Regions from separate parts of the Nocardia sp. NPDC003726 genome, predicted to be linked through region 1. Evidence: predicted binding sites of a transcription regulator. Region 1 holds the regulator's gene; the other holds the start of a gene.
The links. Region 1 encodes HspR, which represses chaperone genes until heat shock. Its sites were predicted from a motif close to ANNTGAGTNNNNNNNACTCANNT; they were not measured.
Positions count from the first base shown of each region.

Region 1 (14,530 bases):
CCACATCTCGGTGCCGGCGAACACCTTCACGGCGGTCTTCAGCGCCGTGGAGACGGCGGCATAGTGCGCGGGCTGCACACCGTACTTGCGGTGGTCCCTGCCGAGCTGGGACAGGAAGGGCAGCAGCTTGTCGGGCTCTTCCAACCGGTCCAGCGCGTAGGAGATCGCCTTGACCAGCCGGTCGCGCTGGAGGTCCATCGCGGCGGGAAAGAAATCGCGGACGTGCGGGTAGTCGGTGAACAAGATCGCGTAGAACGATCTCGCCAGTTTCTCCGGCCCCCCATCCTCCGCAGCAACCGCCTTGAAAGTAGTTCTGATCAAAGCGACAGCGCGTGAATCCATCGGTATCACAACCCCATTTCGCACTCGTTCACGAACCATGCCGGCGAGTGAGGTGCTGCGGGGCCACTCGACAGCAGCCGATGGAAAGGAGTGTAGGCGAGGTTTGCCAGCAACGGAATCTTTCGAAGGAACATCCCGCTCGGAATTTCGTCGAAACGAGGATATTCCGGGAGACACGCCAGAGAAACCGACTGAGAGGCCGTAGATTCCACAGGTAATTGGTCTTCCACACCCCGGATCGACAAGGGACACTTAGGAAATTACGTCCCGACTGGTCTGTTCTAGCGACTTCGGGGCAACACCACAACTGGCGCAGATGGATCGAATCGGGCAAACCGATACGGTTGCGTAAGCGAGTCTATGGTAGAAATTCCCAGTTGATTCGACAACGAAATGACCTGTGTCTAGCCGATTCTGTCGAACATGTTCTGGTTTATTCTCAGCAAATCTGTGACACACCGGGCGCGAACGACGAAGGCCCCGGCGCCGGATCGCGAAGTGCGACCGAGGCCGGGGCCGTCGTCGTTTCGGTTATCGTCTGCGCTGGCCGTCTTCGCGACGGTGCCGCGGCTGCCAGACGACCAGCGCGGTACTGCGCTGCTGCGGAACGAGATCCGGGCGGTAGGCCGCCCGCGTCCGCTCCAGCTCGGCCGACAGTTCCGCGACCTGCCGGCGCAGCTCCTCCACCTGATTGGTCAGTTCGATGATGCGCTTGATGCCCGCCAGGTTGACGCCCTCGTCCTGGGACAGCCGCTGTACCTCGCGCAGCAGCTCCACGTCCCGGGCCGAGTAGCGCCGACCACCGCCCGAAGTACGTTGCGGCGTGACCAGTCCCAGACGGTCATACGTGCGCAGCGTCTGCGCGTGCATGCCGGCCAGCTGGGCCGCCACCGAGATCATGAAGAACTCGGCCCGCGACCCGCCGGACGCGTTCTTCGGTTCCGAGGACATCACGCACCTGCCCATCCCGCACGTGGATCGAAGCCGCCCGCTCGCTCCGCCTCCTGATAGCGCTTCAGCGCCTCGATGGCGTTGTCGTCCAGCTTCTGCGGCACGGCGACCTTCACCGTGACCAGCAGATCGCCCGCGCCACCACCGCGCTTGGGCACGCCGCGGCCGCGTACCCGCAGGGTACGGCCGTCCGCGGTGCCCGGAGGCACCTTGACGCCGACCCGCCCGTCCAGCGTGGGCACCGAAACCGTGGTGCCGAGGACCAATTCACTGTAACTGACCGGAAGCACCAGGGTCAGGTCGTCGCCGTTGCGGCCGAAGACCTTGTCCTGGCTGACGTGCACGGTGACATACAGGTCGCCCGAAGGCGCCCCGCGCAGCCCCGCCTCGCCCTGACCGGCCAGCCGGATGCGTTGCCCGTCACCGACTCCGGGCGGAATCCGCACCGTGATGGTGCGCGTGCGGTTCTGGATGCCGCTGCCCTGGCAGTCGAGGCACGGGTCGTCGATGATCGACCCGCTGCCACGGCACTCGTCGCACGGCTCGCTGAAGCCGAACGCGCCCTGGTTGCGGCTGACGATGCCGGTCCCGTTGCAGATCGGGCACACTCGCGGACTCGTGCCCGGTTTGGCTCCGCTGCCGTGACACGTGGTGCACGGCGACGGGCTGGTCATCCGCAGCGGAACCGTGACGCCCTGAGCCGCCTCCCGGAAACCGAGCGTGGTCTCGGTCTCCACGTCGGCGCCGCGGCGGGGGCGGCTCGAGGTCCGCGTGCCGCCGCCCCGGTTGAACAGACCGCCGAGCAGGTCGCCGAGGCCACCTTCGGCGGCACCCGCGGCGCCGCCGAAGAGGTCCCCGAGGTTGAACTCCTGCGAGAAGCCGCCGCCCGCGCCGGACCCGAACCCACCGCGACCGTAGCCGCCACCCGCGAAGAGCTTGCGGGTGTCGTCGTACTCCTTGCGCTTGGCCGGATCCGACAGGACGGCGTGCGCCTCGCTGACGGCCTTGAACCGCTCCTCGGCTTTGGTGTCACCGGGGTTGGCGTCCGGGTGCAAGTCGCGGGCGAGCTTGCGATAGGCCTTCTTGATCTCGTCCTGCGAGGCGCCGGAGGAAACACCCAGCTCCTTGTAGAAGTCCTTTTCGATCCACTCCCGTTGGCTCACCGAGCATCTCCTCCTCTCGCGTCCTTATTGTTCGTTCGCGCCGGCATCAACATCCGATGCCTCTTCAGTCGGTGGAACAGCGTTTTCCTTCACATCGGCCACGCCGTCGGTTACCCCGACGAGCGCGTGCCGAAGCACCCTATCGCCGAAGCGATAGCCCTTGCGCATCACAATGCCGATCACCGGGTCGTGGCCGGAGCCCTCGTGCTGCACGGCCTCGTGCAGGGTCGGGTCGAAAGGCTCGCCCTCCGAACCGAACTCCTCGAGACCCTGCTTGAGCAGCGCGGCCGACAGCTTGTCGGCCACCGACTTCAGCGGGCCCGCCTCCAGGTCACCGTGCGCCCGCGCGCGGTCGAGATCGTCGAGCACGCCGAGCAGCTCGGTGACCACCGACGCCTTGGCGGCATCGATCGCGGCCTTGCGGTCGCGCTCGACCCGCCGCCGGTAGTTGGCGTACTCCGCGGTCAGCCGCTGCAGGTCGGCGGTGCGCTCGGCGAGCTCGCCGCTGATGGTGTCGGCGAGGGCGTCGCCGTTGCCGGTTTCCACGCCCTCGTCCGCCTGCGGGGCCTGCGCGGCCGCGGCGCCGTTGTCCGCGGCCTGCTGCCGGACGTCACCGGTCTCCGGATCGATCTTCCGGTTGTCGACGAAGGTGATCGGCTCCTTCTCGGAGTTGGCCTCGGTCACTTCTTCTCCGTGTCGACCGGCTCGTCCACGACCTCGGCGTCCACGACCTGGTCATCCGACGCGGCGCTGGACGCGCCGTTGCCCTGCGCGGCGGCGTCCGCCGCGGAGGCCTCGTAGATGGCCTGGCCGAGCGCCTGCGACTCGGTCGCCAGCTTCTCCACCGCCGCCTTGACCGCGGCGATGTCGGTGCCCTTCAGCGCCTCGTTCGCCTCGGCGATGGCCGCCTCGACCTTGGTCTTGACGTCCGCGGGGACCTTGTCCTCGTTCTCCTTGATGAACTTCTCGGTCTGGTGGACCAGCGACTCGGCCTGGTTGCGGGTCTCCGCCTCCTCGCGACGCGCCTTGTCCTCGGCCGCGTGCGCCTCGGCGTCCTTGATCATCCGGTCGATCTCCTCCTTGGACAGGCCGGAGCCGTCCTGGATCTTGATCGTGTTCTCCTTGCCGGTGCCCTTGTCCTTCGCGGTGACGTGCACGATGCCGTTGGCGTCGATGTCGAAGGTGACCTCGATCTGCGGCACGCCGCGCGGGGCCGGCGGGATGCCGGTCAGCTCGAAGGAGCCGAGCAGCTTGTTGTGCGAGGCGATCTCGCGCTCACCCTGGAACACCTGGATCTGCACCGACGGCTGGTTGTCGTCGGCCGTGGTGAAGGTCTCCGAGCGCTTGGTCGGAATGGTCGTGTTGCGCTCGATGAGCTTGGTCATCACGCCGCCCTTGGTCTCGATGCCCAGCGACAGCGGGGTCACGTCGAGCAGCAGGACGTCCTTGACCTCACCCTTGAGCACACCGGCCTGAAGGGCGGCGCCGACGGCGACGACCTCGTCCGGGTTCACGCCCTTGTTGGGCTCCTTGCCGCCGGTCAGTTCCTTGACCAGATCGGAGACGGCGGGCATACGGGTGGAGCCGCCGACGAGCACCACGTGGTCGATGTCGGACACCTTGATGCCCGCGTCCTTGATCACGGACTGGAACGGCGCGCGGGTGCGGTCGAGCAGGTCCGAGGTGATCTTCTGGAACTCGGCGCGGGTCAGCTGCTCGTCGAGGAACAGCGGGTTCTTGTCCGCGTCGACGGTGATGTAGGGCAGGTTGATCGAGGTGCTCTGCGAGGAGCTCAGCTCGATCTTGGCCTTCTCGGCGGCCTCACGCAGCCGCTGCATGGCCATCTTGTCCTTGGTCAGGTCGATGCCCGAGCTGGCCTTGAACTTGTCGACCAGCCACTGCACGACCCGCTCGTCCCAGTCGTCGCCACCGAGGTGGTTGTCGCCGGAGGTGGCGCGGACCTCGACGACGCCCTCGCCGATTTCCAGCAGCGAGACGTCGAAGGTGCCGCCACCGAGGTCGAAGACCAGAATGGTCTGTTCCTTGTCGCCCTTGTCCAGGCCGTAGGCCAGCGCCGCCGCGGTGGGCTCGTTGACGATGCGCAGGACGTTCAGGCCCGCGATCTGGCCTGCTTCCTTCGTGGCCTGCCGCTGGGCGTCCTCGAAGTAGGCGGGCACGGTGATGACCGCGTCGGTGATCTCCTCACCGAGGTAGGCCTCCGCGTCGCGCTTCAGCTTCATCAGCGTGCGGGCGCTGATCTCCTGCGGCGTGTACTTCTTGCCATCGATCTCGACGGTCCAGTCGGTGCCGATGTGCCGCTTGACGGAGCGAATGGTGCGGTCGACGTTGGTGACAGCCTGGTTCTTGGCCGGCTGGCCGACCAGTACCTCGCCGTTCTTCGCGAACGCGACGATCGACGGGGTGGTGCGCGATCCTTCCGAGTTGGCGACGACGACCGGCTCGCCGCCTTCGAGAACGGCGACGACCGAGTTCGTGGTCCCGAGGTCGATTCCGACCGCACGAGCCATGGTGGTTCCTCCTAATTGACGTACCAATGTGTGTCGGTGCCGGGCGAAAACCGCCCTGTGACGCCGCGAAGGACGCCGCGAGACCTCGCCCCTAGCACCTCACGGAGCACGGCCCCAGCAACACTGAGCGTGGTCGGCTCAATCCTGCCCCGCAGGAGTCTCGGAGTCAACCGAAACTTGAGTCCTGCACGCTCAATCTTGTCGAATAGCTCAACGGGCGAGTCGCGCGTTTAATTCCCCGGAGGCGGCACGTAGCTGTGATCTGCGTCATAAATCGAGGGCGCTGGACGGCCCCCTGAGCGAGTGCGGCCGGGATCGTGGCCGCAGTAGGGTGACGGCGGGGCACCCCATCCGTGCGCCGTCGATCCGAGGAGTCGCCATGAGGGCCGCCGTCGTCACCGCCGCCGAATTCGAGGTCACGGAGGTGCCGACGCCACGGCCCGGTCCGGGGCAACTGCTGATCGACGTGGCGCGCTGCGGTATCTGCGGCTCCGACCTGCATGCCCGCACCCATGCCGACGAACTGGCCGACCTGGCCGTGGCCACGGGCTACGACCACTTCATGCGTTCGGATCAGAGCGTGGTGCTTGGCCACGAATTCAGCGGCACCGTGGTCGACTACGGGCCGGAGTGCCGGAAGCGGTGGAAGACGGGAACGCCGGTGGTGGCCCTGCCGATCGTCCGGCACGGCGGGCAACCCCACCTGGTCGGACTGTCGACCGCGGCGCCCGGCGGTTACGCCGAACAGGTGGTGGTCCAGGAATCGATGACCATGCCGGTGCCCAACGGGTTGTCCGCCGAGCACGCCGCGTTGACCGAGCCGATGGCGGTGGCCTGGCACGCCGTGCGCAGGGGCCGGGTCGGCAAGGGGCAGACCGCCTTCGTCATCGGTTGCGGGCCGATCGGCCTCGCGGTGATCAGCATGCTGAAGGCCGCGGGCGTGCGCACCGTGGTGGCCAGCGACTTCTCCCCGCGCCGACGGGAACTGGCCACGGCGTGCGGCGCCGACGTCGTGGTGGATCCGGCGACCGAGTCACCCTGGACGGCCGCACCGAAGAAGGGACGGATCAACGGCGTCACCGACATCCTCGGACTCGGGTTCGACACCATGGAACGCTTGCGGCGGGTGCCGAATCTGCCGTGGTGGTACGTCTTCCGCCTCGCTCACACGGTGAACGCGGGACCCGCCGGTCCGGTCGTCTTCGAATGCGTGGGCGTACCCGGGATCATCGATCAGATCCTCGCCGCCGCGCCTCCGCTGTCACGCGTTGTCGTGGTCGGGGTCTGCATGGAGACCGACCGCTTCCATCCCGCCATGGCGATCAACAAGGAGATCGAACTGCGGTTCGTGCTCGGCTACGACCCCGGCGAGTTCCGCGACACCCTGCACATGCTCGCCGAGGGAAAGGTCGACCCGAGCCCGCTGATCACCGGGACCGTCGGGCTGGACGGCGTCGCGGACGCCTTCGCCGCGCTCGGCAACCCGCAGCGGCACGCGAAGATCCTGATCGACCCGCGCGCAGCGGGCGCCGCCACCGCCTGAGCTCGATCAGGGCGCGGCGGCCAAGACCTCGTCGGCGATCTTCTCGTCCAGCGTCACCCGCACCAGCGCGGCGGCGAGTTCGGCGGTGTGGTGATCCGGCGCCAGCCGCGCCAGCCGGTCGGGATCCTCCGGCAACTGGACGCGCTTGGCGCCGCGCAGAGCGCGTTCGTCGAAGTGCGGCCGGACCCAGGTCCAGATGTCCTGGATCTCGCGCAGGAAGATATGGGCTCCGGTCGGACCGATCCCGTCGAACTCTTGCAGCAGTTCCGCGGCGCGCTGCGGGTCGTTGTCCGCTTTCTTCGCCAGTTCCCGCAGGTCACCGTGGTAGCGATCGAGCAGGCGCAACGCATTGTGGTGCAGTCGCGTCGCGGTGCTCTCGTCGTAGCGGCGGTAGTTCCCTCGCCCCAGCGCGTCGACCAACTCCTGCCACTGCGCGTCCGCGACCCGGTGCGGCGTCCGGTAGCCGCTGCTGATCAGTTCTCGCGTGGCCCCGATCGCGATCTCCGCGGAGATACGGGCGCTGAGCAGCTGGGAAAGCATGAGCAACTGGAAAAGTGCGGCCGGTTTGTCGTCGAGGGTGATGCCCGCTTCCTCGGCATATCCCGTGCCCGCACGGACGAGCAATTCGTGTACGACGTCCTCTTGGCTCATCGTTACCTCCTCTCGCTACCAGGGCGCATACCCGGCCCCACGGCGACTACACCGGCGGCGGTCAGCGGGGAATACGCCCGTCGCCGCAGGTCACGGCGCTTCGGAGGCGGTATTCACCGGCCGATCATTCCGGCAGCACGCTCAGCGTGCCTTCCGCGCTGCGAGCGGCGGTCAGGCACGCCGTGGCGGTGAATTGGTCGGCGAGCGGGTGACGCGCCCGCGCGCGCCATTTCCGCACCGCGGCCATCGCCTGGGCGCGCTGCGCCGGCAGCGGCGCGTCGGCGGGGAGACCCAGGCGCAGATGCGGTGCGATCCCGGAGCCGCCGATGAGGCGGTGCAGTTCGGCGAGATCGTCGGCGGGCAGCGCCAGTTCGTCGGTGCGCAGGCGGCCGAGCAGGCGCAGCTCGGCGAAACCGTGTACGTCCGCGAGCAAGGTGCGCACCCTGGGCAGCAGGCGATCGGCCTGGGTGCCTCGGTAGGCGGTCAGCACCCGGGCCAGCGCGGTCAGCGCGGAGTGCGCCTTGAGCTGATCGGCGCGCTGACCGAACTGCACGTCCAGCACCGAGCGCAGTTCGTCCACGCCGCTGCGACTGGTCAATTCGGCGGCAAGGGTGGCCGAGTCGCGCACGCCGAGCCGAATCAGCGTGACCGCCATACGGATGCCGAACAACCCGAACCGCTCGGCGAGCTGGGCGCGCAGCTCCGGCGGGACCGGAAGCGGCACGTCGGCGCGCGCGAAACGGTCCGCCGAGAGCAACGCGGCGCTCAGGTCGTCGACCGGGACCCGCGCCAGCGCCTCGAAAGCCGCGAACTCCTGCTGACGCAGCGTCGCCGCGGCGAACGCGAGCAGCCCGGCGACCGGGATCACGGCCTGGCACAAGCCCGTCCGTTCCAATTCCCCGGCGAAACGCGCGGCGACCTCACGCGCCGAGTGCAGCGCGTCGATGCGGCCGGCGCCGATCTCGTCGGCCCGCGAGACCACCCCGACAATGCCCAGCGGACCCGGCGCGCCCGGTCCGCCGTTGGCGGCGGCGGCAGTGCCCGCGCCGACGCGCTCGAGGAACTGCACGTCCGTCGCGTCCAACCGGCGCAGCAGATAGACCACCGCGTCGGCGCCCGGAATGGCGATGCTCTGCTCGGACCGCTCCTCGTCCGCGCCGGGGGTCAGCAGACGCGCGGTGCGCCGCGAGACCTCGCGCGACAGCGACGAGGTGCCGGGAGTGTCGATGATGGTGGTGTGCGCGAGCGTCGCGGCGGGCCACTCGACTTCGAGATGGTCGACCTCGCGCGGGGCCGGGGCGTTCCAGTTCAGTCGGTCCAGGTCGAAGGTCAGCCCGTGCGTCCCGCTGCCGCGGCGGACCACTACGTGCGCGCGGGCGCCGTCGGGGGCGTAGGCGGTCACGCTCGGCGTGGAACCGTACCGGTACCAGGTGACCACCCTGGTGCACTCGGTCGCGTCGGTGGGAGCGATGTCCTGTCCGACAAGCGAATTCAGCAGGGTGGATTTGCCCGCCTTGATCGAACCGGCGAGCGCGACCCGCAGCGGCTGATCCAATCTGCGGGCGCAGTCGGCCAGCAGGGCGCGCGGCCGCGGCTCCCCCGCGAGCGCTGCCTGCGCCGCCCCGACCAGCCGATGCGCCTCGGCGACGATTCCCGGCACCGCGTCACCATCACGTCTCACGGGGTTACCGTACCGGCGGGTCCCATCGGTAGTGCGGTCTGCATGGCATCGGCGTAGCGGCGCAGTTCGGCGACCACGCGCAGCTGCTGTTCCAGCTGCGCACCGCGTTCGGCGCGGCGGGTGGCCACCATGTTCGCCGCCTCCTGCGCGGCCCGCAGCGACTCGTCGATCGAGCGCAGACTGCGTTCGGCGACGCCGGCGTAGTGGTCGCGCAGGGCGCGGTGGATCCGGTGCAGCCGATCCTTCGACTCCTTGCCCGCCTGGAACGCCACATCGTCGACGAAACGGCGCACCGCCGCCTTCGCTTCGTTGCGCCGCTTGGCCAGCCTGGCCTGCTTGTCGTCGCGGAACGCCTTGCCGCCCACGATCAATCCCGCGCCGATCGAGATCGGGTTGAGCATCGCGAGGCCGGCGAAGGTGCTGGCGAGCCCGACCATGAGCACGCCGCCGTAGGAGCCGCGCATGCCGACGAGCAGCTTGCTGCCGAAACCGATGTCCGGCTCGAGATCGGCGAGCGTGCCGGTGACGGCGCGGCCGGTGTCGGCGCCGGCGCCGGGGCGCACGTCCGGCAGGTCGACGGCGCCCAGTTCGGCGAAGTGCTCGGCGACGCGCTCGGCGAGCTGGATCGCGCGCGCGTGGGTCCACAGCAGGTTGTCGCCGAGCGCGGTGTCGACGGTGCCGGTGAGGTGTTCGGCGATGCGGTCCCAGTGCCGGCCTGGATCGTGCTCGTCGATCCATTCCTCGGTGGTGCGCGCGAGATTGCGCAGGCGGTCGCGCAGATCGTGGTCGACGTCCCCGGCCAGGTCGGTGATGCCGTCGGCGAGCGTCTGCTGCCAGGCGGCGGTCCTGCGGTGCAGTTCCTCCGCCGCGGAACGGGCGGATTGCAGCTCGCGTACCGCCGCCGCGCCCTGCGCCGGATCGCGGACCGCGACCAATTCACTGCCGAGAGCCAGCGCGAGATGCTCGGCGGCGGACCGGATGTCGCGGGCGACGGCGGTGCGAGTGGCCAGCTGATCGCGCGCGACCACCTGGTCGCGCAGGAAGGTGTACAGCACGCCGAAGCCGGATTCGACACCCAACTGCGGGTCCTGCAACCGCATGGCGTGACTGCGCAGCAGCGACGACACCGGGATCATCGGCACGTCCAGGCGGGCGCGCGCGAGATGGCCGAGATCGGCTTCGTGCACCTGACGCCAGTGCGGGTACAAGTCGGTCTTGGTGAGCAGCAGCGCCACCGTCGGGCACAGTTCCCGCACCTGCCGCAGGAACGCCAGCTCGGGTTCGGTGAGTTCGGTCGAGGCGTCCGAGAGCACCAGCACCGCGTCCGCGGCGGGCACCAATCCGAGCACGCCTGCCGCGTGGGCATTGCCGTGGCCGCCGACGCCCGGGGTGTCGATCAGCACGATGCCATCGGCCAGCAGCGCGTTGGGGATCTGCACCTCGAGGCGCACGATCCGCCGCCCCTGCGCGATCGGGGCGCGCTGGTCGATCGCGCCGATCTCCGCGATCGGCACCGCCACCCTGGTCTCCGCGCCGCTGGAGTCGCCGTGCGCCGCGAGCACCAGCTCCGCGCGCGGCTCGGGACCGTGCGCGAGCAGCATCGGGACCGCCGTGGTCGCGTCGTCGCCGACCGGGCAGATGTCCAGGTTCAGCAGCGCGTTGACGAAACGGCTCTTGCCCTGGTCGAGCTGCCCGGCGACGACGATGCGCCGCCGCGGGTCGCGGACCCGGTCGGCCGCCACTTCCAGGCGGCCGACCAGATCGTTGCGGCCGGCGGCGCGGGCCGCCGCGATGGTTTCACCGAGTACCGACAGCAGCGGTACCGCCGGTGGAGTGGCGTTCGGCGCGGGTGTCCCCATCGCGGTATGGACCTCTTTCCGTATTACCGGGCAACTGTCAGTGCAGGAATGTATCGCCACCCAGCTCGGCGCCCGCCGAACCGCTGAACTCCGTGCCCGCGTGGCTCTCGCCGAACAGGCCCGCGTCGGCCTGGCCGCTGGCGGAGCTGTCCAGGCCGGAACCGAAAGCGCTCGACACGTCCAGCGAGGACCAGGTGTGCGCGGTCGAGCCGACGCTGCCGCCGAGACCGGCGCCGGTGTCCACCGCACCGTGCGCCGCGCCGCCGGCCGAGCCAGCCAGCCCGGCGCCCGCGTCCGCCGCGCCGCTCACGCTCGAGTGCGCCGCACCGCCGAGTCCGCCCGTGGCGTCGAGACCCGAGGACAGGCCAGAGCTCGCGTGCGAGCCGACGCCGCCGTCCAAACTCGAACCGAAGTGCGCTCCCGCGCTCGAGGCTCCTTCGAGGCCACTCGACAGACCCGCGCCCGCGTTACCCGCAGCGCCGAGTCCAGTCTCCAAGCCCGAACCGAGATGCGCTCCCGCACTCGATGCGCCATCGAGACCACTCGACAGACCAGCACCCACGTTGCCCGCAGCGCCGAGTCCGGTCTCCAGACCCGAACCGGCCGCGCCTTGAATTCCGGCGGCAAGTCCTGCACCGGCTTCCGCACCCGCGCCCAGTCCAGTCGACAGGCCCGAAGCGAGCCCGGCCGAGAGGCCCGAACCCGCCTGAGCGCCGGCATCGATGGCGCCGATGGCGCCGGTCAGCCCGGTTCCGAGGCCCGTACCGGCCTGTACCGCGCCGCCCACGCCGGTGGACAGGCCCGTTTCCAGGCCGCTGGCACCGTGCGGCCCCGCATCGAACGCGCCACCGAGCCCGCTCTGCAAGCCCCCGCCGACCTGCCCACCGGTGTGCAGCGAGCTGTCCAGTCCACCGCCGAGTTCCGCGCCGGTGTTCACGGCCGCGCCGAGACCCGTCGCGAGCCCGGTCTCCAGACCCGCCGTCGCCTGTGTTCCGAGGTTTCCGGCACCGCCGACGGCGGAGGAGAAGTTGCCTCCGAGCCCCGCGGCCGCGTTACCGGAACCCTGGGCCGCGGAACCGATGCCGCCGGTGAGCCCGGTGGCCGCCTGCCCGCCGGCATCGAGCGCGCCGCCAAGGCCTGCCTCCAGACCGGACCCGATCTGCGCACCCGCGTCGGCCGCCCCGTGCAATCCGGTGGACGCTCCAGCGCCGAGACCGGCACCCGCCTGCGCGCCGCCTCCCAGCGCCGCGTCCAGACCGGTGGTCACCTCACCGGCGCCGTTCAGCGCACCTTCCAGATCCGCTCCGGCGCCGAGGTCACCCGCCGCACCCGCAGCGCCGCCGAGCCCCGCACCAAGACCGGCGGCCAAGTCCGTCGCGGCACCCGCAGAACCATCCACAACCCCTCCCAGGCTCGTCCCCAGACCGGTCGACGCATCAACCGCACCCCCGAGCCCAGCCTGCACACCGGTGCCAACGCCCGCGGCCGCATCCGCAGCGCCACCGAGATTCGCACCGAGACCAGCGGTCAAGTCGATCGCAGCACCGGCCGAACCATCCACAGCCCCACCAACATTCGACCCCAAACCGGTCGACGCATCAACCGCGCCCTCCAGCCCAGCCTGCACACCGGCACCGATACCCGTCGCCGAATTCGCGGCGCCGCCCAGCCCCGCATCGACACCGGCGGAACTATCCACAACCCCTCCCAGGTTTGCGTTCAGGCCGGTTGTCGCGTCCACGGCTCCTCCGAGGCCCGCACCGAGGCCCGTGGTGACATCAGCCGCGCCGTCTAGACCCGCACCGAGACCGGCATCGACAGCACCCGTGATGCCCGCGCCGAGATCGGTTGTCGCGTCGACGGCCCCTTCGAGTCCCGTACCCACACCGGTGCCGAGGTTCGCCACCCCGCCAATCGCGCTGTCGATACCCGCCGTGAGATCGGTCGCCGCACCCGCGGCTCCACCGAGTCCCGCACCCAGGCCTGTGCCGACGTCAGCCGCACCACCCAAGTTCGCGCCGAGGCCGGTCGTCGCGTCGACGGCGCCTTCCAGACCAGCGCCAGCCCCCAGCGCCGCATCCAAACCCGTGGCCAGGCCACCCGCGGCGGCGCCTCCGACACCCGCGCCGACATCAGCGGCACCACCCAAACCGGCACCGAGCCCGGTCGTCGCATCGATGGCGCCTTCCAGACCGCCACCTACCTGGGCACCAGCTCCCAGCGCCGCATCCACGCCTGTAGCAAGGCCGCCCGCCGCATCGACAGCTCCGCCGAGACCCGCGCCGAGGCCGGTCGACGCGTCGGCAGCACCCTCCAGGCCCGCGCCGAGACCTGCGGTCAGATCAGTGGCCGCACCCGCGGCCCCGCCCAGACCCGCACCGAGACCCGTGGTGACATCAGTCGCGGCGTTCAGACCGGCACCGAGTCCCGTCGTCGCGTCCACAACGCCTTCCAGTCCAGCGCCGACACCGGTGCCGAGCCCCGCGGTCACATCGGTGGCCGCGCCGAGGCCGGTTTCGAGGCCCGCGCCGATACCGGTGGTGAGGTCCACCGCGCCACCGACCGTGCTATCCAGACCCGCTCCGAGGCCGGTCGTCGCGTCCACAGCGCCCTCGAGACCCGCGCCGAGGCCCGAGGTCACGTCGGTCGCCGCGCCGAGACCACCTTCCAGCCCCGCGTTCAATCCCGCGGAGATGTCCGTGGCGCCCTGCACAGCACCCTCCAGACCTGCGCCGACACCCGTGGTGATGTCCGCCGCGCCACCGATGGCGGTTTCCAGGCCTGCGCCGAGGCCGGTCGTCGCGTCGACGGCACCTCCGATACCGGCGCCCAGACCTGCCCCGAGGTCAGCGCCCGTCTGCACAGCGCCGCCGAGGCCTGCGGTCAGATCGCCCGCGGCGCCCGCCGCGCCTTCCAGACCCGCGCCGAGCCCGGTCGTCAAACCGGTCGTCGCGTCGATCACCCCGCCGAGGCCCGCGCCCAGATCTGCGCCCGCCTGCGCACCGGCGCCCAGAGCGCCTTCCAGGCCCGTGGTCAGACCGGTCGCGGCGTCCACCGCGCCTTCCAGCCCAGCGCCCAAGCCCGCCGCCACGTCCGCCGCGCCTTCCAGGCCCGCGCCGAGGCCCGCACCCGCGCCGATCGCCGCGTCGATACTGGTGGAGAGGCCGGTCCCCAGTCCGGCGGCGATGTCTCCCGCCCCTTCGGCGTCCAGATCGAGGCCCGCGCCGATGCCGCTGATCACCTGGGCGCCCGCGCCGAGCAGGCCGCCGACGGCGGCGGACAGGTCGGCGCCCGCGTTCACCACGGTGTCGAGGCCCGCGGCCAACCCGGCGCCCAGACCCGCGCCGATCTCCAGCCCGGTGTCGATCGCGGTGTTCAGTCCGCCACCGACGTCGACGCCCGTACCGACACCGAGGTCGACATCGAGGCCGCCACCCGCACCGCCGCCCAGATCCACGCCGAGATCGGCGCCCAGGTCGACTCCGGCATCCGCCACCGCCGCCGCGCCAACGGTGCCCGCCGCGCCGATCGCGGCGGCCGTGCCGGTCTGCGCGCCCGCCGCCACGATGGACTGCAACTGGGAGCCGCCGGTGACCAGCGCCGACTCCGCGACCATCGGGGCGCAGAGGGCGATGTCCTCGGGGGTCACCGCGCTCAGGCCCGCGGCGGCCAGCGCCTGGGTCGGGTTGGCGCAGTACGCGACCGCGGCTTCTTGGTTCCGCAGCAGACCGAGGATGAACTCCAGAATCGCGTTGGGTGTCATGAGAATCTTCTCCTGAGTCCCGGCGGACCTCGCTGATCCGCAGTCGTTG
Region 1 covers NZ_JBSFNF010000011.1:195,380-209,909, reverse strand. The annotation lists gene ACWDMM_RS17695 (FAD-binding oxidoreductase) at 1-342, opposite strand, end outside; gene ACWDMM_RS17690 (heat shock protein transcriptional repressor HspR) at 874-1,293, opposite strand; gene dnaJ (molecular chaperone DnaJ) at 1,293-2,456, opposite strand; gene grpE (nucleotide exchange factor GrpE) at 2,481-3,140, opposite strand; gene dnaK (molecular chaperone DnaK) at 3,137-4,984, opposite strand; gene ACWDMM_RS17670 (zinc-binding dehydrogenase) at 5,364-6,527, shown strand; gene ACWDMM_RS17665 (HhH-GDP family DNA glycosylase) at 6,534-7,178, opposite strand; gene ACWDMM_RS17660 (dynamin family protein) at 7,303-8,859, opposite strand; gene ACWDMM_RS17655 (dynamin family protein) at 8,856-10,718, opposite strand; gene ACWDMM_RS17650 (IniB N-terminal domain-containing protein) at 10,756-14,481, opposite strand.

Region 2 (14,530 bases), on a different contig from region 1:
GACGGCCCAGCGCCAGCGACACCAGGGCGGTGACCATCGTGACGCCCGCCGACGGTCCGTCCTTGGGCACGGCGCCCGCAGGGAAGTGGATGTGGATATTGCGATCCAGCACCGACGGCTCGATGCCGATCTCCTCCAGGTGCGAACGCACGTAGGTCAACGCGATCTGCGCCGACTCCTTCATCACGTCGCCGAGCTGGCCGGTGAGCGTCAGCGAGCGCTCGCCCTCGGCGGCGTTCGCCTCGATGTAGAGGACGTCGCCGCCCGCGCCGGTCACGGCCAAGCCGGTGGCCACACCGGGAACGGCCGTGCGTTCCACCGAGTCCGGGGTGAAGCGAGGACGACCCAGGTAATCCTTCAAGTCGTCCAGACCGATCGTCAGGGCCCCCGCGCCGACCTTCTCCTCGTAACCCAGTTCGGGGTCGTACCCCGATCCGGCCTCGCGCTCCGACAGCCGCGTGGCCGCCTTGCGCAGCGCTTTGGCGATCAGCCGCTCCATCTGCCTGACCCCGGCCTCCCTGGTGTAGTTGGCGGCGATCTCGCGCAGCGCCTCCTCGGTCACCGACACCTCGTCGGCGGTCAGGGCGTTGCGCTCCAGCTGCCGCGGCACCAGGAAGTCGCGCGCGATGGCCACCTTGTCGTCCTCGGTGTAGCCGTCGACGGTGATCAGCTCCATCCGGTCCAGCAGCGGGCCGGGGATGGTCTCCATGACGTTCGCCGTGGCGATGAACAGCACGTCGGACAGGTCCAGGTCGAGATCCAGGTAGTGGTCGCGGAACGTGTGGTTCTGCGCCGGGTCGAGCACCTCGAGCAGGGCGGCCGCAGGGTCGCCGCGGAAGTCGGAGCCGACCTTGTCGATCTCGTCCAGCAGGACGACCGGGTTCATCGAACCGGCTTCCTTCATGGCCCGCACGATCCGGCCGGGCATGGCGCCGACGTAGGTGCGGCGGTGCCCGCGGATCTCGGCCTCGTCGCGCACGCCGCCAAGAGCCACGCGGACGAACTCGCGGCCGAGAGCGCGCGCCACGGACTCGCCCAGCGAGGTCTTGCCGACACCGGGCGGGCCGACCAGCACCAGCACCGCGCCGGACCCGCGTCCGCCGACGACCTCCAGGCCGCGGGCGGCCCGGCGTGCGCGGACGGCCAGGTACTCGACCATGCGGTCCTTGACCTCTTCCAGGCCGTGGTGGTCGGCGTCCAGCACCGCGCGAGCGGCCGAGACGTCGGTGCTGTCGGTGGTCTTCACCGTCCACGGCAGCTCGAGCACGGTGTCCAGCCAGGTCCGGATCCAGCCGGATTCCGGGCTCTGATCGCTGGCTCGCTCCAGCCTGCCGACCTCGCGCAGCGCCGCCTCGCGCACGGTGTCGGGCAGATCGGCTTGCTCGACGCGGGTGCGGTAGTCGTCGGCGCCGTCCGGCTCGTCCTCGCCGAGTTCCTTGCGGATGGCGTTGAGCTGCTGGCGCAGCAGGAATTCGCGCTGGCTCTTCTCCATGCCCTCGCGCACGTCTTCGCTGATCTTCTCGCTGATCTCGGCCTCGGCGATGTGCGCCTTGGTCCACTCGATCAGGGTGGTGAGTCGCTCGGCCACGTCGGGGGTCTCGAGCAGTTCGCGCTTCTGCTCGGAAGTCAGGTACGGGGCGTAGCCCGCGGTGTCGGCGATGGCCGACGGATCGGTCAGCTGATTGACCGCGTCGATGATCTGCCAGGCCTCACGGCGTTGCAGCACCGAGACGACCAGCTTCTTGTATTCCGCGGCCAGTTCCTTGGTGCGGCCGTCGGCGGCGGGCGTCTCGACCGGCTCGGCCTCGACCCACAGCGCGGCGCCGGGACCGGTGACCCCGTGCCCGATCTTGGCGCGCCGTTCGGCCTTGAGGACGGCGGCAGGAGCGCCGCCGCGCATCCGGCCGACCTGTTCGATGGTGGCGACCACACCGTAGGTGGCGTAGCCCTCGGTCAGCCGCGGCGCGAGCAGCACGGCGTCGGTCTTGGCGGCGCGCGCGGCGTCGATCGCGGCCTGCGCGGATTCGTCCAGTTCGATGGGCACGACCATGCCCGGCAGCACGATCGGATCGGTGAGGAACAGCACCGGCAGGTTCTGTGGTGTAGTCACGTTCTTCGACCCTTCCAAAAGTTGAGCGATGCCTACTCAACCCCGGGGCGAGTGGGTTTGTTCCGCCCCGACCGGTCCGTTCGCTGACGGCGAAGTCGCGGCCGGCTTCGCGTTGACACCCCGTCCAAGGCAATGAGAACGTTGTGACCTTGGTATCTCATACCGGCGGTACCGCCGGATCGGCTTAGGGAGTCCCATCGATGTCGTCGCTCGCCGCTGGCGTGTTCATCGACTGGGAAAGCCTGACCGGGCAGCCGAAGTTCGTGGTCGACCTGATCACGTTCCCGATCTTCAGCGCGCTGGCGGGATGGCTGACCAACTGGACCGGCGTGCTGATGCTGTTCTGGCCGATCGTCTTTCGCGGCATCCGCATCCCCGGTCTGCACGTGCTCTACCCGTATTTCCCGCGCCGGGTGCAAGTGCTGCCGACCTTCTCCGGTGACGGCCGCCGCCTCGGATTTCAGGGCTTCATCCCGGCGCGCGCGGAGAAGATGGCCAGCATCTGCGTGGACAAGGCCCTGATGCGGATCGGCAGTCCCAAGGACTTCATCCACGAACTCGATCTCGACGGCATCGCCGACTACATCGCGGTGCTGGCGCGCGAGCAGGTGCGCCCACTGGTGGACGAGCTGATGTACCGGGAGAACCCCGACCTGTGGCGTACGGTGCCGCGCGCGGCCAAGCAATTGATCTACCAGCGGGTGGATCGGGAACTGCCCGCGCTGTCGCGCCGCGCGTTCGCGTCGCTCGGCGACAACGTCGACCAGTTGATCGGCATCAAGGGCTTCGTGATCCGCTATCTGCAGGACAACCCGGCCATCCTCAAGGACCTGACCACCACCATCGCGGCGCCCGAACTGCGCTTCATGGTGCGCATCGGCTTGCTCGGCGCGCCCTTCGGCGTGCTGCTGGCTCTGTACCTGCATGTGCACCAGCAGATTCCGGTGCTCGGCTGGGTACCCGGGTGGGTGATCGTCCTGCTCGTCTCGGCGGCGATCGGCGTGATCGTGAACGTCATCGCGGTGAAGATGGTGTTCGAGCCGGGCGACCCGCAACCGAGGTACAAGTACCTGTGGAAGCAAGCGCTGCTGGCGAAACGGCAGCCGCAGGCGGCGACCGATCTGGCGCACATCCTGGCCTACCAGGTGCTGACGCTGCCGAATCTGTCCAAGGAGCTGCTCGACGGCCCGAACGGGGACAAGACCAGGCAGTTGCTGGAACGCTTGATCGCCGACGAGATCAACCGTCAGCTCGGGCCGACCACCACACTGGTGCGGGCGGCGCTGGGGCGTCGTCAGTTCGACAACCTCACCGTCGGCGCGGCGGGCGCCGCCGTCGGCTTGGCGCCGACCCTCGTCGAGGACGAAGAGTTCACCCGGGAGCAGGCCAAGACCATCGATGAGTTCGCCGCGCGTAAGCTGCGGCGGCTCACTCCGGGGGAGTTCATGGAGATGTTCTACGCGTCCGTCGAGCAGGACGCCTGGCTGCTGTATCTGCACGGCGCGGTGCTCGGCCTCGTCGTCGGAGCCGCCCACCTGCTCCTTTTCGGCTGGTAACGGGCCCGTCGTCCCCGAGATAAAACAAGCATGCTTGCCTTTTTTTGGGCTCGCTGCGATGCTGGACCACGGTGGCGCACGAGGCGGTGGGCCCGGACGGCAGGGGCACAGATGGCTGACCTAGAGGCTTTGCTCGGCGATTTCGCCGACGAATGCGCGGATCTGGAACGACTCGTCGCCCCGCTGGCGCCCGAGGAATGGGCCCGCGCCACACCCGCGCCCGGCTGGACCATCGCTCATCAGATCGGGCACCTGGCCTGGACCGACGAGATCGCGACGATCGCCACCGCGGACGCAGCCCGCTTCCAGCAGTTGCTGACCGAGGCCGGGCCGCGCGCGCTCACCTTCGTCGACGAGGCCGCGGAGAAGGCCGCGACCGAACCGCCCGCCGAGCTGCTCGACCGCTGGCGGCGTGGGCGCGCCTCGCTCGCCGCCGCGCTGCGCGCCGTGCCCGCCGGCGCCAAACTGCCGTGGTTCGGCCCGCCCATGAGCGCCGCGTCGATGATCTCCGCCCGCATCATGGAGACCTGGGCGCACGGACAGGACGTGGCCGATGCGATCGGGGTGCGCCGCTCGCCCACGGCGCGACTGCGCACCGTGGCCCATATCGGCGTGCGCACCAGGAACTTCGCCTACACCGTGCACGGAAAGAACCCGCCCGCAGCGGATTTCCGGGTGGAGCTCACCGCGCCGGATCGCACCATCTGGTCCTGGGGACCGGAGGACGCCGAACAGCGGGTGACCGGACCGGCGCTCGACTTCTGCCTGCTGGTGACCCAGCGCCGCCATCCGGACGACCTGGCACTCGTCGCGTACGGCGAGGACGCCGCGGAATGGCTCACCATCGCACAGGCTTTCGCGGGTCCGTCGGGCGAGGGAAGGACGGCGGGCCAGTTCACCTGACCCGCCCACACCCGACCCGATCGACGATGATGCGGGAGCGGGCGAGCGCCACACTTGGGTGCGCCGTGTTCATGTCGACGGCCGGACGCCGTTGGCCGGGTGTCTCGAGGTGGCAGTCGAGAATGGCGCTCGCCAGCTATCCGATATTTACCCGCCCGTGCGCTCCCGGAAACATCCGCGCAAGACAGACCGGGGCGCGTCGGCTCGTGCCCCCGCCCGCGCCCTTTGTGATCCTGCTCTCTCCGATGCGGTATGCCCCACGACCGCACAGGTAATCTGGTCGCGCGTACAGCTTTCCACGGTGCTGGTCGCCTGTGGGGAGCGGCGTCGCAGGGAAAGGAGCGCATCGTGACAGCACACCGGCCTGCCCAGGTCGCACGGCATGCCGCCGTCGTGCTCGCCGGTGCGGCCAGCCTGAGCCTGACCGTCGCGGCGGGCGCGTACATCGTCCACCAGATCGCCGATACGCAGCGCCCCGATACTCCGATCGCCGCGCCGGTCACCCCGGCCGCCCCGGATGAGCCCCGCCACGGACACGGCAGGGACTTCGATCCCGTGCTGACCGGCAACAGTTTCGTCTTGTCCGCAACGGTTTCCGAGTCCCATGTCGCCGAGCCGGAACAGGTTGAGCAGCAAGCTGCTTCGCTTACCACACCTCCTGCCCGCACCCCGGTGGGCGGTACGGTCCGGATCGGCGACGCCTACGTCGGGGCGCGAGTCGCGGAGGGCGAGGCCGACACGGTCTCGGTCACCGTGGACACGAATGCCTTGACCATGCTCACGGGTCTGCTGCACTCCGATTCCAGGCCGGAGCCGAATGCGGGCAACGTGACCACGATGCGCACCGATCTCGATACCCAGCGGGGCGAAGTGCGAGTGGCGTTCTCCGACCCGAGTCTGGGCGAGCACGGCGTTCAGCTGGATCGTCACCCCGCCCCGAAGGGAACCGACGAGCGCGCGCCCGCGCGCGGTGCGGCGGATTCCACCGTGGTGTGACCCACCGCTTACCCTGCTCGGCATGAGCGCCTACGACTTCTGCGTCATCGGCGGCGGCATCGTCGGAGTGGCGACCGCGCACCGGATCCTGGCGCGCCATCCCGGTGCCAGCCTGGTGCTGCTGGAGAAAGCAGAGCGCCTTGCCGTCCATCAAACCGGGCACAACAGCGGCGTCATCCACTCCGGCATCTACTACCCGCCGGACAGCCTGAAAGCCAGGCTGTGCCGCCGTGGTGCGCGCTGGACCAAGGAGTTCGCGGCGGCACACGATATTCCACACCGGGTCTGCGGCAAGTTGCTGGTCGCCACAGACGACGCCGAGTACACGCGCATGCTCGCACTGCACGAGCGATCCGTCGTCAACGGGGTGGATGTCGAGCTGATCGACGCCGCCGAACTCGCGCGGCGAGAACCGAACGTCACCGGTGTCGGCGCGCTCTTCGTCCCGGACACCGGTATCGTCGACTTCACCGCGGTGACCGAAGCGCTGGCCGGGGAAGTGCGCAGCGCCGGAGGCGAATTCGTGTTCGGCGCCGAGGTCGCGACGCTCACCGAGACATCGGACGCCGTGACCGCCGCCGGACCGGCCGGCTCGTGGACGGCGCGTCGCCTGGTGGTCTGCGCGGGGCTGCAAGCCGACCGGATGGCACGGGCGGCCGGACTGCGCACCAACTTTCGCATCGTTCCCTTCCGCGGGGAGTACTATCAGCTGCCGCAGGAGCGCAACGGCCTGGTCAGCACGTTGATATATCCGATTCCCGATCCCGAATTACCTTTCCTCGGCGTGCATCTGAGCCCGACCATCGACGGAACGCTCACCGTCGGCCCGAACGCGGTGCTCGGCCTGTCCAGGGAGGGCTACCGCAAAGGCAGCGTCGACTTGCGCGACGCACGAGAAGTGCTCGGCTTCAGCGGCTTCCACCGCGTCGCCAAGGCGAATGTGCGCACCGGACTGCGTGAGCTGCGCAATTCGCTGTTCAAGCGGGGATACCTGGCACAGTGCCGCCGCTACTGCCCGGAGCTGACCCTCGCCGATCTGCTTCCCCGGGAAGCCGGAATTCGCGCACAGGCGGTCTTGCGCGACGGCACCTTGGCGCACGATTTCCTGATCGAACGCACCGAGCGCTCGGTGCATCTGCTCAATGCCCCCTCACCTGCGGCGACCTCGGCCATGCCGATCGCGGAGCACATCGTCGATCAGCTCTGAACAGGCGTGCGAGGCCGGTTCTCCCAAGCAACCACTCGGTCGCAATCTTGCGATTGCATGCACCAAATCGCCCAGAGCTCTCGAATAAAGAGGACAGCTGTAGTACTTTTGACGCCAGTCGTGGGACAGGGAGGGCCTATGGGCCACATCAAGTACGCGAGTGACGTCGGAGCGCCTGTCGAGGTCGCTTTCAACTACACCGACAACCATCTCTTCGTACCGGATTGGATGTTCGGCATCGCGGACTTCGTACCGACCGGCGACCGGGACCGCGGGCTCGGCGCGGTGTTCGCCGTCAGCAGCCGCCTCGCGCTCTGGCAACCGACCACCACCTGTGAGATCACCGAATACCGCCCCAACGCGGTGATCGGGTACACCCTGCGCGGGCGTTTCTCCGGCACGCTGCGGCTGCGCTTCGACCCGCTCGGTTACGGACGCTCGGTGCTGACCTCGGAGGCGGAGTACAGTCCGCCTCGCGGGGCACTCGGGCGTCTGGGCGCCGGCTTGGTGGACGCCGCCGTGAAATCGGCGTTGCGGCGCACGGAGTCGCGGCTACGAAGGGAGATAGAAGAATTCCACGGTACCGATCTTGTCGGTCGGATTGCGTAGGGTGCCAGCCATGATCATCGTGAGCACCGACGGATCCTGCCTCCGCAATCCCGGCGGCGCCATCGGCTGGGCTTGGGTCAATCATCAGGGCTCTTCGGCGAGCGGGGGAGCCGCGTCGGGAACCAATCAGGTCGCGGAGTTGCGCGCGGTGCTGGAAGCGATCGTCGCCCATCCCGGATCCGAACCCCTGCTCATCGAGAGCGATTCGCTCTACGCCATCAAGTGCGCCTCGGAGTGGGTGTCGGGGTGGCGACTCAACGGCTGGCGCACCTCGACCGGTGGCGCGGTGAAGAACGTCGAACTCGTCCGGCAGATCGATCAGGCCATCGCGAGCAGGCCGGGCCCGGTCCGGTTCCGCTGGGTCCGCGGGCATGTCGGCAACTACTTCAACGAACAGGCCGATGCGCTGGCCGGAGAAGCGGCTCGGCAGGCCGCGGTCACCGCGGCTGTCGCCGAGGCGAACACCGTGGAAATGCTCGCGGTGACTGTGGAGGAAACGCCGACGGCGCCGGAAGCGCCGAAGGACAAGGCCGCGGGGAAGGCGGCCGCGCCGTCGGCGCCACAGGCTTTGACGCTGTTCTGATCGCGCGGCGAAGCGCCGCAGGCTGCCCGAATGACCTCCGGCGGTGGTGGCTCGGCCCACCGCCGGAGGCGCTCGGCTAGTTGCCCGGCTGCGGTGCGGGCTGACCAGACGGTGCGGGCTGCGGAGTGCCGCCCGGCGCCGGAGCACCGCCCGGTGCGGGAGCGCCAGGCAGGCCGGTGCCCGCGCCCTTCAGCATCGGCGAATCGAGCTTCTCGACCAGCCACTTGTCGCCCGACTTCGACAGCTGGGCGATCACCACGACGAACTGCCGCTCGGGGTTGGCCTGGGTGAAGTTGGTCCGGTACTGCGTGAGGGTCACCAGCACCTTGGCCGAGGTCTTGTCACCGGACTGGTAGCCGCACTGCACGTCGTCGACCCACGACTTGACCTGCGCCTGCACCATGGCGTCCTTGAGCGCCTTGGTCGCGTCGTCGAACTCCTTGAGGAACTCGCCCGAGGAGCCCGCCTTCACCGTGGCGAAGTAGTCGTCGAGGTTCTTGGAGTAGTCGTAGACCGAGACGTCCTTGCCGAATTCGCACGCGGCGTTGGTGGAGTCGCGGATCGCGTCGAGCTTGTCGCCGCGGTCCTTGCCCTGCAAGAAGAAGACCACCACCGCGGTGATCGCCGCGACCGCGAGCACGCCGGCCACGAACGCGGCCACCAGCGGAAGCGACGTGGACTTCGCGGGCCGCGCGGGTGCGTCCTTGCGGGACTCGCCCTTCGCTGTCTGTTGCTTCGCGCCTGCCTCGGCCTTGTCTGCCTTCTCCGCCTTGGACAGGTCGGGCGTCGCCGCGCCAGCGGCGTCCTGCGACTTCCCGGTCACCGCGTCGGTGTCCTGGTCGGAGGCGGCGGCCGTGGTCTCGGCGTCCTTGCCGGTCTCGGCGTCGTCGGTAGACATCGATAAAACCTGCACTTTCCCGGCGCGCGTCGGTGCGCACCGATTGGCTTCAGTGGTCCGCGACAGCGAACCTCGAGCGTTCCACCGGCGAGTATGCCCGGCCGGCGGGATGACCGCAGGGCCGGGTACGTCTCACCGCACCGGAGGCAGCGTCCGCTCGTTCGGATCCACACCCGGCGGCATGTGCGCGCCGTTGTTCGGCACGTCCGGCCGCGGAGCGTTGGCGGCGCCGCGGATCTGCTGACCCGGCGGCGGGTTCTCACAGTAGTTCCACTTCGGGATCGTGCCGTCCTGCACGACCTCGTTGCGGATCTTCGGGGTGTTGTAGGTGCAGAACGGCCGCGGCCAGATGTCGATCATCGCGTGGAACTCGCCGTCGTGCGCCGGAACGCCGAGCGCTTCGCCACCGACCGCGAGCGAGGGGAACAGCGCGCGCAGCGCGGGCAGCCGCAGCTGCGCCGCTTTCGTGATCGCCTGGAAATTGGTGGCCAGGCTGGTGATCGGATCGGCCGTCTTGTCCACCACCGCACCCAGGCTGGTGAGCTGGCCCGGCGCCTGCTCGAGCACTCGTTGCAGTTCCGCGTTGGCGTTGTTGAACTGCTCGAACAGCACGCCGGAGTTGCGGGTCAGCGTGGCCAGATCCGGTTGCGCCATGGACGTGGTGTTCGCGATGGTGCGCAAGTTGGTGATCAGGTTCGTGGTCTGCGGCAGCAGCGAGTCCAGGCCCGCCATCGCCAAGCTGATGCCGTTGACCAGCCCGCGCAGCTGATCCGGGCCGCCGCTGAGCGCGATGTCCAGCTCGTTGAGGATGACCTGGAAGTGATCGGGGTTGATCTGGGCGATCAGGGCGCTGGCGTTGTCCAGCACCGACCACACCGGCGTGGGCGTGTGGATCTTGTCCGGATCGAACTTGATCACCGCGCCGTTGGCCAGATACGGCCCCTGCTCGGCGTTCGGCCGGAAGTCGATGTACTGCTCACCCGCACCGGACAGCGCCTGCACCGCGATCTGGGTGTCCACCGGGATCTTGTACTTCGACTCGATCTGCGCGGTGGCGGCGATGGACTGGCCGCGATCGGTCAGCTCGATCGAGGTCACCTTGCCGATGCGCCAGCCGCGTAACGTCACGTCGTTGCCGGGCTGCAGACCACCGGAGCGGTCCAGATTCACCGTGACCGTGTAGTCGGACCGCAGCGGGTTCACCCGCATAACGTTGATCATCAGGTACGCGGCGCCGACCAGCAGCACGAGCACAAGACCCAGGTTCGACAGGAAGATCTTGCTGCCGAACAGCTTGCGCGCGGAGGTCATCGCTGTCCTCCCGCCACTCGGCTCTGGACCAGTTGCAGCACCTGGATCAGGCTGCCCGCGAAGTCCTGCAGGTCGTTGAGGTCCTGGATCTTGCCGTGCTCCGGATCGGTGAGCGCGCTGATGTCCAGGTTCGTCGCGGTCGCGTAGACCGCGAAGCTGCTGCCGCGGAAGGTCGCGTCCACCTTCGGCCGGATCACCCGCAGCCGGTCCAGCAGGACGCCGAAGCCGTCACCGGTCTTGGCGATCGCGTCCATCAGCTGACGCGTGTTGTCCAGCAGTCCGTTCAGGGTCTCGGTCGAGGTGTTCGCGTAGTCGCCCAGGGCGGCGCTGGTGGTGGACAACTTGGTGAGCAGATCGCCCAGGGCCCGGTTGTTCTCGGCGATGGCGCCGATCATCTGCGGCAGCGTGTCGGCCACCTCGCCGAGTTCCGCCCGCCTGCCCTCGATGGTGTTCGCGAGCGTGCTGAACTCGCCGAGCACGCTGTCCACCCGCGCGGAGTTGGCGTTCAGACTGCCGACAACGCCGGTCATCTCGGTGATCAGGTGAGCGAGTTGCTCGCCCCGGCCGCCGACGATGGAGTCCAGCTCCGAGCCGAGCTTGGAGAGGCTGGCGATGCCGCCGCCGTTGAACAGCATGGAGACCGAGATCAGCAACTGCTCGACGGTCGCGCCCGCGGAGGTGCTGTCGATGGTGAGGGTGTCGCCGTCGTGCAGCATCGCCGCCCCTGGCTCGGTCTTCGGCTTGGACACCGCGACGAACACGTCACCGAGGGGAGTGGCCTGCCGCAGCTCCGCCGTGCTGCCCTCGGGCAGCTCGATGTCCTTGCGGATGGTCAGGTCGACGATGGCCTGGAAGTTCTTGGTCTTGATGTCGGTGACCACCCCGACATCCGAACCGCCGATCTTCACCTTCGCCTGGTCGGGCAGGTTCAGCGCGTTCTCGAAGACCGCGTGGATGGTGTAGGTCTCCCCGCCCTGGCCCGGTTTCGGCAGCGGCAGCTTCTCCACGGTGAGCCCGCAGCCGGAGGTGACCGCCACACCGGCCACCGCGGCGACGGCGACCAGCGCCCTGCGTGCCTTGATCGTCATTCGGTACGTCATTTCGTCAGTCCGAGCAGTGCGGCGGTGAGCCCGTAGTCGGGTCCGAAGTCCTGCATGTTTCCGGTGCGGCAACCATCGGCCTTCATCTGGATGCGTTCGCAGAACAGGCTGACGATCTCACCCGACAGCGCGGTGCCGATCACCGCGTGCAACCGGACGTGCCCGTGCTCGCGGTCGATGATGTTGTCGACGTTCTGCATGACCATCGGCGCGAGGTCGGCGACCTCGGTGAGGCCGTAGGCGTTGTCGCGCAACTGCTGGGTCACGTTGGTCAGGCCGGACATCGTGCCGGACAGCTGATCCTGGTACTGCGTCAGCGTGGTGCTCGTGTTCCGCAGGAAGGCGAGCAGCTGATCCAGTGTGGCCTGCAAACCGGGAGCCTGTTCGGCGAGCAGGCCGGTCATCTGGGTCACCCGGTTGCTGAAATCGCGCACCGACTGGTCGTTCTCGGCCAGCATGGTGGTGAGGTCGTTCAGCTTGATGATGATGCTGGAGATCGCGTCCTTGTTGTCGACGCCGACCTTCAGCGCGCTGGACAGCGCGTTGAGGGTGTCGCGGATCTTCTCGCCGTTGCCGTTGAGCATCGGGTAGAGCACCCGGCCCGACAGCGGGCCGATGCCCTCCTGACCCGGCTCCGGCTTCAACGCGGCCGCGAACTGGTCGATGGTCTTGATCATCGTGTCCAGCTCGACCGGCGTCTTGGTGCGGGCCTTGGGCAGATGATCGCCGTCGGACAGGGTCGCGCCCCCGGTGTAGACCGGGGTGAGTTCGACGTGCCGGTCGGTCACGATGGACGGCGAGACGATCGCGGCGATGGCGTCTTTCGGGATCTTCACGTCCTTGTCGATGGACATGTGCACCTCGACCAGCGTGCCCTTCGGGACGATCTTGTCGACCTTGCCCACGTCGAGCCCGAGCACCGTGATCGGGTTGCCCTCGTAGATGCCCGCGATGTTGTCGAAGTCGGCGGTGATCTGCAGGGTGTTGCCCAACGCGTCGTTCACCGAACTCGGCAGCAGCGAGCAACTGCCTACCGTCAGTGCGGCGGCGCTGATCAGGACCGTCTTCGCGACGGCCGCCAGCGGAAAGCCCGTGCGGAATCTCATCCCTGGCACCCCTCGATGACTTGGGCGAAGCACAACCAGTTGTCCGGGAACAGCCACGGCAGGCCGACATCGCCGTACGGACCGCTGCCACCCCAGGAGTTCGCCAGGTAGCGCAGGGTCGGCGGCATGATCGACAGCATCCGGTCCAGGTTGTCCTTGTTCTTCTGCAGGCCCTCGGCCATGGTGTTCAGCTGCTGGATGGTCGGGCCGAGCTGATCGTTGTTCTCCGCGCCGATCGCCTCCAGCTGCTTGGTCAGCGTCGCGACGTTGTCCAGCAGCTGGCGCAGCAGCGCTTGGCGCTCCATCACCCGGTTGGCGATGGCCTCGCCCTGGGTGATCACCAGCAGGATGCTGTTGCGGTTGTCGCCGAGGATCTGGGTGACCCGGTCGAGGTCCTTCAGCAGGGTGTCGACCTCTGCCTTGCGGCTGTCGATCACCTTGGCCAGCGCGCCGACGCTGTCCAGCGCCTGGGCGGTGAGCTGGGGCGAGCCGTTCATCTGCTCGTTGATCAGGTTCAGCGAGTCGGCCAGCTTCTTGGTGTCGAGCGCTTCGAACTTCGGGGTGCCGACCTGCACCACGTCGGCCAGGTTGTACGGCACCGAGGTGTTGGAGACCGGAATCCGCTTGCTCTTCAGCCCCGAGCCGTCGCCCGGCTCGAGGTCGACGTACCGCGCGCCGAGCAGCGTGGCCATCTTGATCGACGCACGCGCGTCCGGGCCGAGTTTCACGTCGTCGCTGACGCTCAGCGTGAGCAGCACGTGACTGCCCTCGAGTTCGGCGCCGACCACCCGCCCGGAGGACACCCCGGCGATGTTCACCTTGTCGCCGACCCTGATGCCCGCGGCCTGCACGAATTCGGCCTTGATCGACTGCTCGCCGACGCCGATCAGCTTGTAGACGCTGGACACCAGCAGCAGCACCACGATGAGGGCGCCGCCGATGATGCCCAACCAGAAGTACCGGTTGCTGTCGAACCTGGACCTGAGTTTCGTCATCATGGGCGGCACACCGCCGAGTGCGAGGTGCCACCGATCTGGGAGAACAGACCGCGGGGGAACAGCACGCCGTAGAGCGACACGTCCAGGCCGCACAGGTAGGCGTTGGCGTAACCGCCCTCCGAGGTGTGCCTGCCCGCCGCCGACAAGACGTTCGGCAGGTCGATCGCGGCTTGATCGAGCTTGGCGCCGTTGTCCAGCAGCAGCGTCAGCGCCGCGCTGGTGGAGTTCTGCGCGTTGCGCAGGCTCGGCTGGATCCGGTCGAGCATGCCGACCACCGACGTGGTCGCGCTCGCGATCTGCTCGGTGGAGGCGAGCAACGACTGTCCTTGTTCGTACAGCCCGCCGATCAAGGCCCGGGTCTGGGTCACCAGGGTCTCCAATTCATCACCTCGTTTCGCCAACCCCGACATCACGCCCGACAGGTTGGTGATCACATCGGACAGGATCGCGTCCCTGCGCTGGAAGTCGGTGGCCAGCTGGGCGGCCTGGACGATGAACGCGCTCAGCGAGACGCCGTCACCCTGCAGTGCCTGGATGAACGTCTCCGACAGCCGGTTGACCTGCTCGGGCTGCAACACCTGGAACAGCGGCTGGAACCCGTTCAGCAGACCCGACACGTCGAACGACGGCTCGGTGCGATCGATCGGGATGGAACCGTTGTTCTTCAGCGGCGCCGGATTCGACGCCTTGCCCGGAGCCAGCGCCACGTACCGCTGACCGATCAGGTTCTGGTAGCGGACCAGCGCTTTGGTGTCGTTGTAGATCGTCTGGTCCCGCTGCACCACGAAGGTGACCTTGGCGACCGACTTCTTGAGGTTCGCGTCGCGGCCCAGCTCGATCTTCTCGACCTTGCCCACCCGGACGCCCGCCATGCGGACGTCGTCGCCCTCGTGCAGGCCGAGCACGTCGGAGAACGTGGCGGAGTAGGTGTAGGTGTCGCCGCTGACGATGCGCGCCAGCGTGTTCCACACCACCACCGTCACCAGGATCGACACGATGGCGAAGATGCTGAATCCGATCAGCGGCTTGCGAATGCTCATCGGCCGGCACCGTTGTCGGACACCTGCATGGTTCCGCCCTTCAGGATCGTGCTCAGCAGCAGGTATTCGGCTGTGGTCGGCTGGCGGCCGAGCAGCGCGGTGATCGCGGCGTC
Region 2 covers NZ_JBSFNF010000015.1:166,767-181,296, reverse strand. The annotation lists gene lon (endopeptidase La) at 1-2,050, opposite strand, end outside; gene ACWDMM_RS20835 (hypothetical protein) at 2,311-3,666, shown strand; gene ACWDMM_RS20830 (TIGR03084 family metal-binding protein) at 3,778-4,569, shown strand; gene ACWDMM_RS20825 (hypothetical protein) at 4,918-5,565, shown strand; gene lhgO (L-2-hydroxyglutarate oxidase) at 5,588-6,772, shown strand; gene ACWDMM_RS20815 (SRPBCC family protein) at 6,911-7,381, shown strand; gene ACWDMM_RS20810 (ribonuclease H family protein) at 7,392-7,964, shown strand; gene ACWDMM_RS20805 (hypothetical protein) at 8,041-8,862, opposite strand; gene ACWDMM_RS20800 (MlaD family protein) at 8,995-10,173, opposite strand; gene ACWDMM_RS20795 (MCE family protein) at 10,170-11,261, opposite strand; gene ACWDMM_RS20790 (MlaD family protein) at 11,270-12,379, opposite strand; gene ACWDMM_RS20785 (MCE family protein) at 12,376-13,374, opposite strand; gene ACWDMM_RS20780 (MCE family protein) at 13,374-14,417, opposite strand; gene ACWDMM_RS20775 (MCE family protein) at 14,414-14,530, opposite strand, start outside.
Region 2: lon (endopeptidase La) is a predicted target of HspR. The motif match lies at 2,130-2,152, and genes of this name have one in related genera.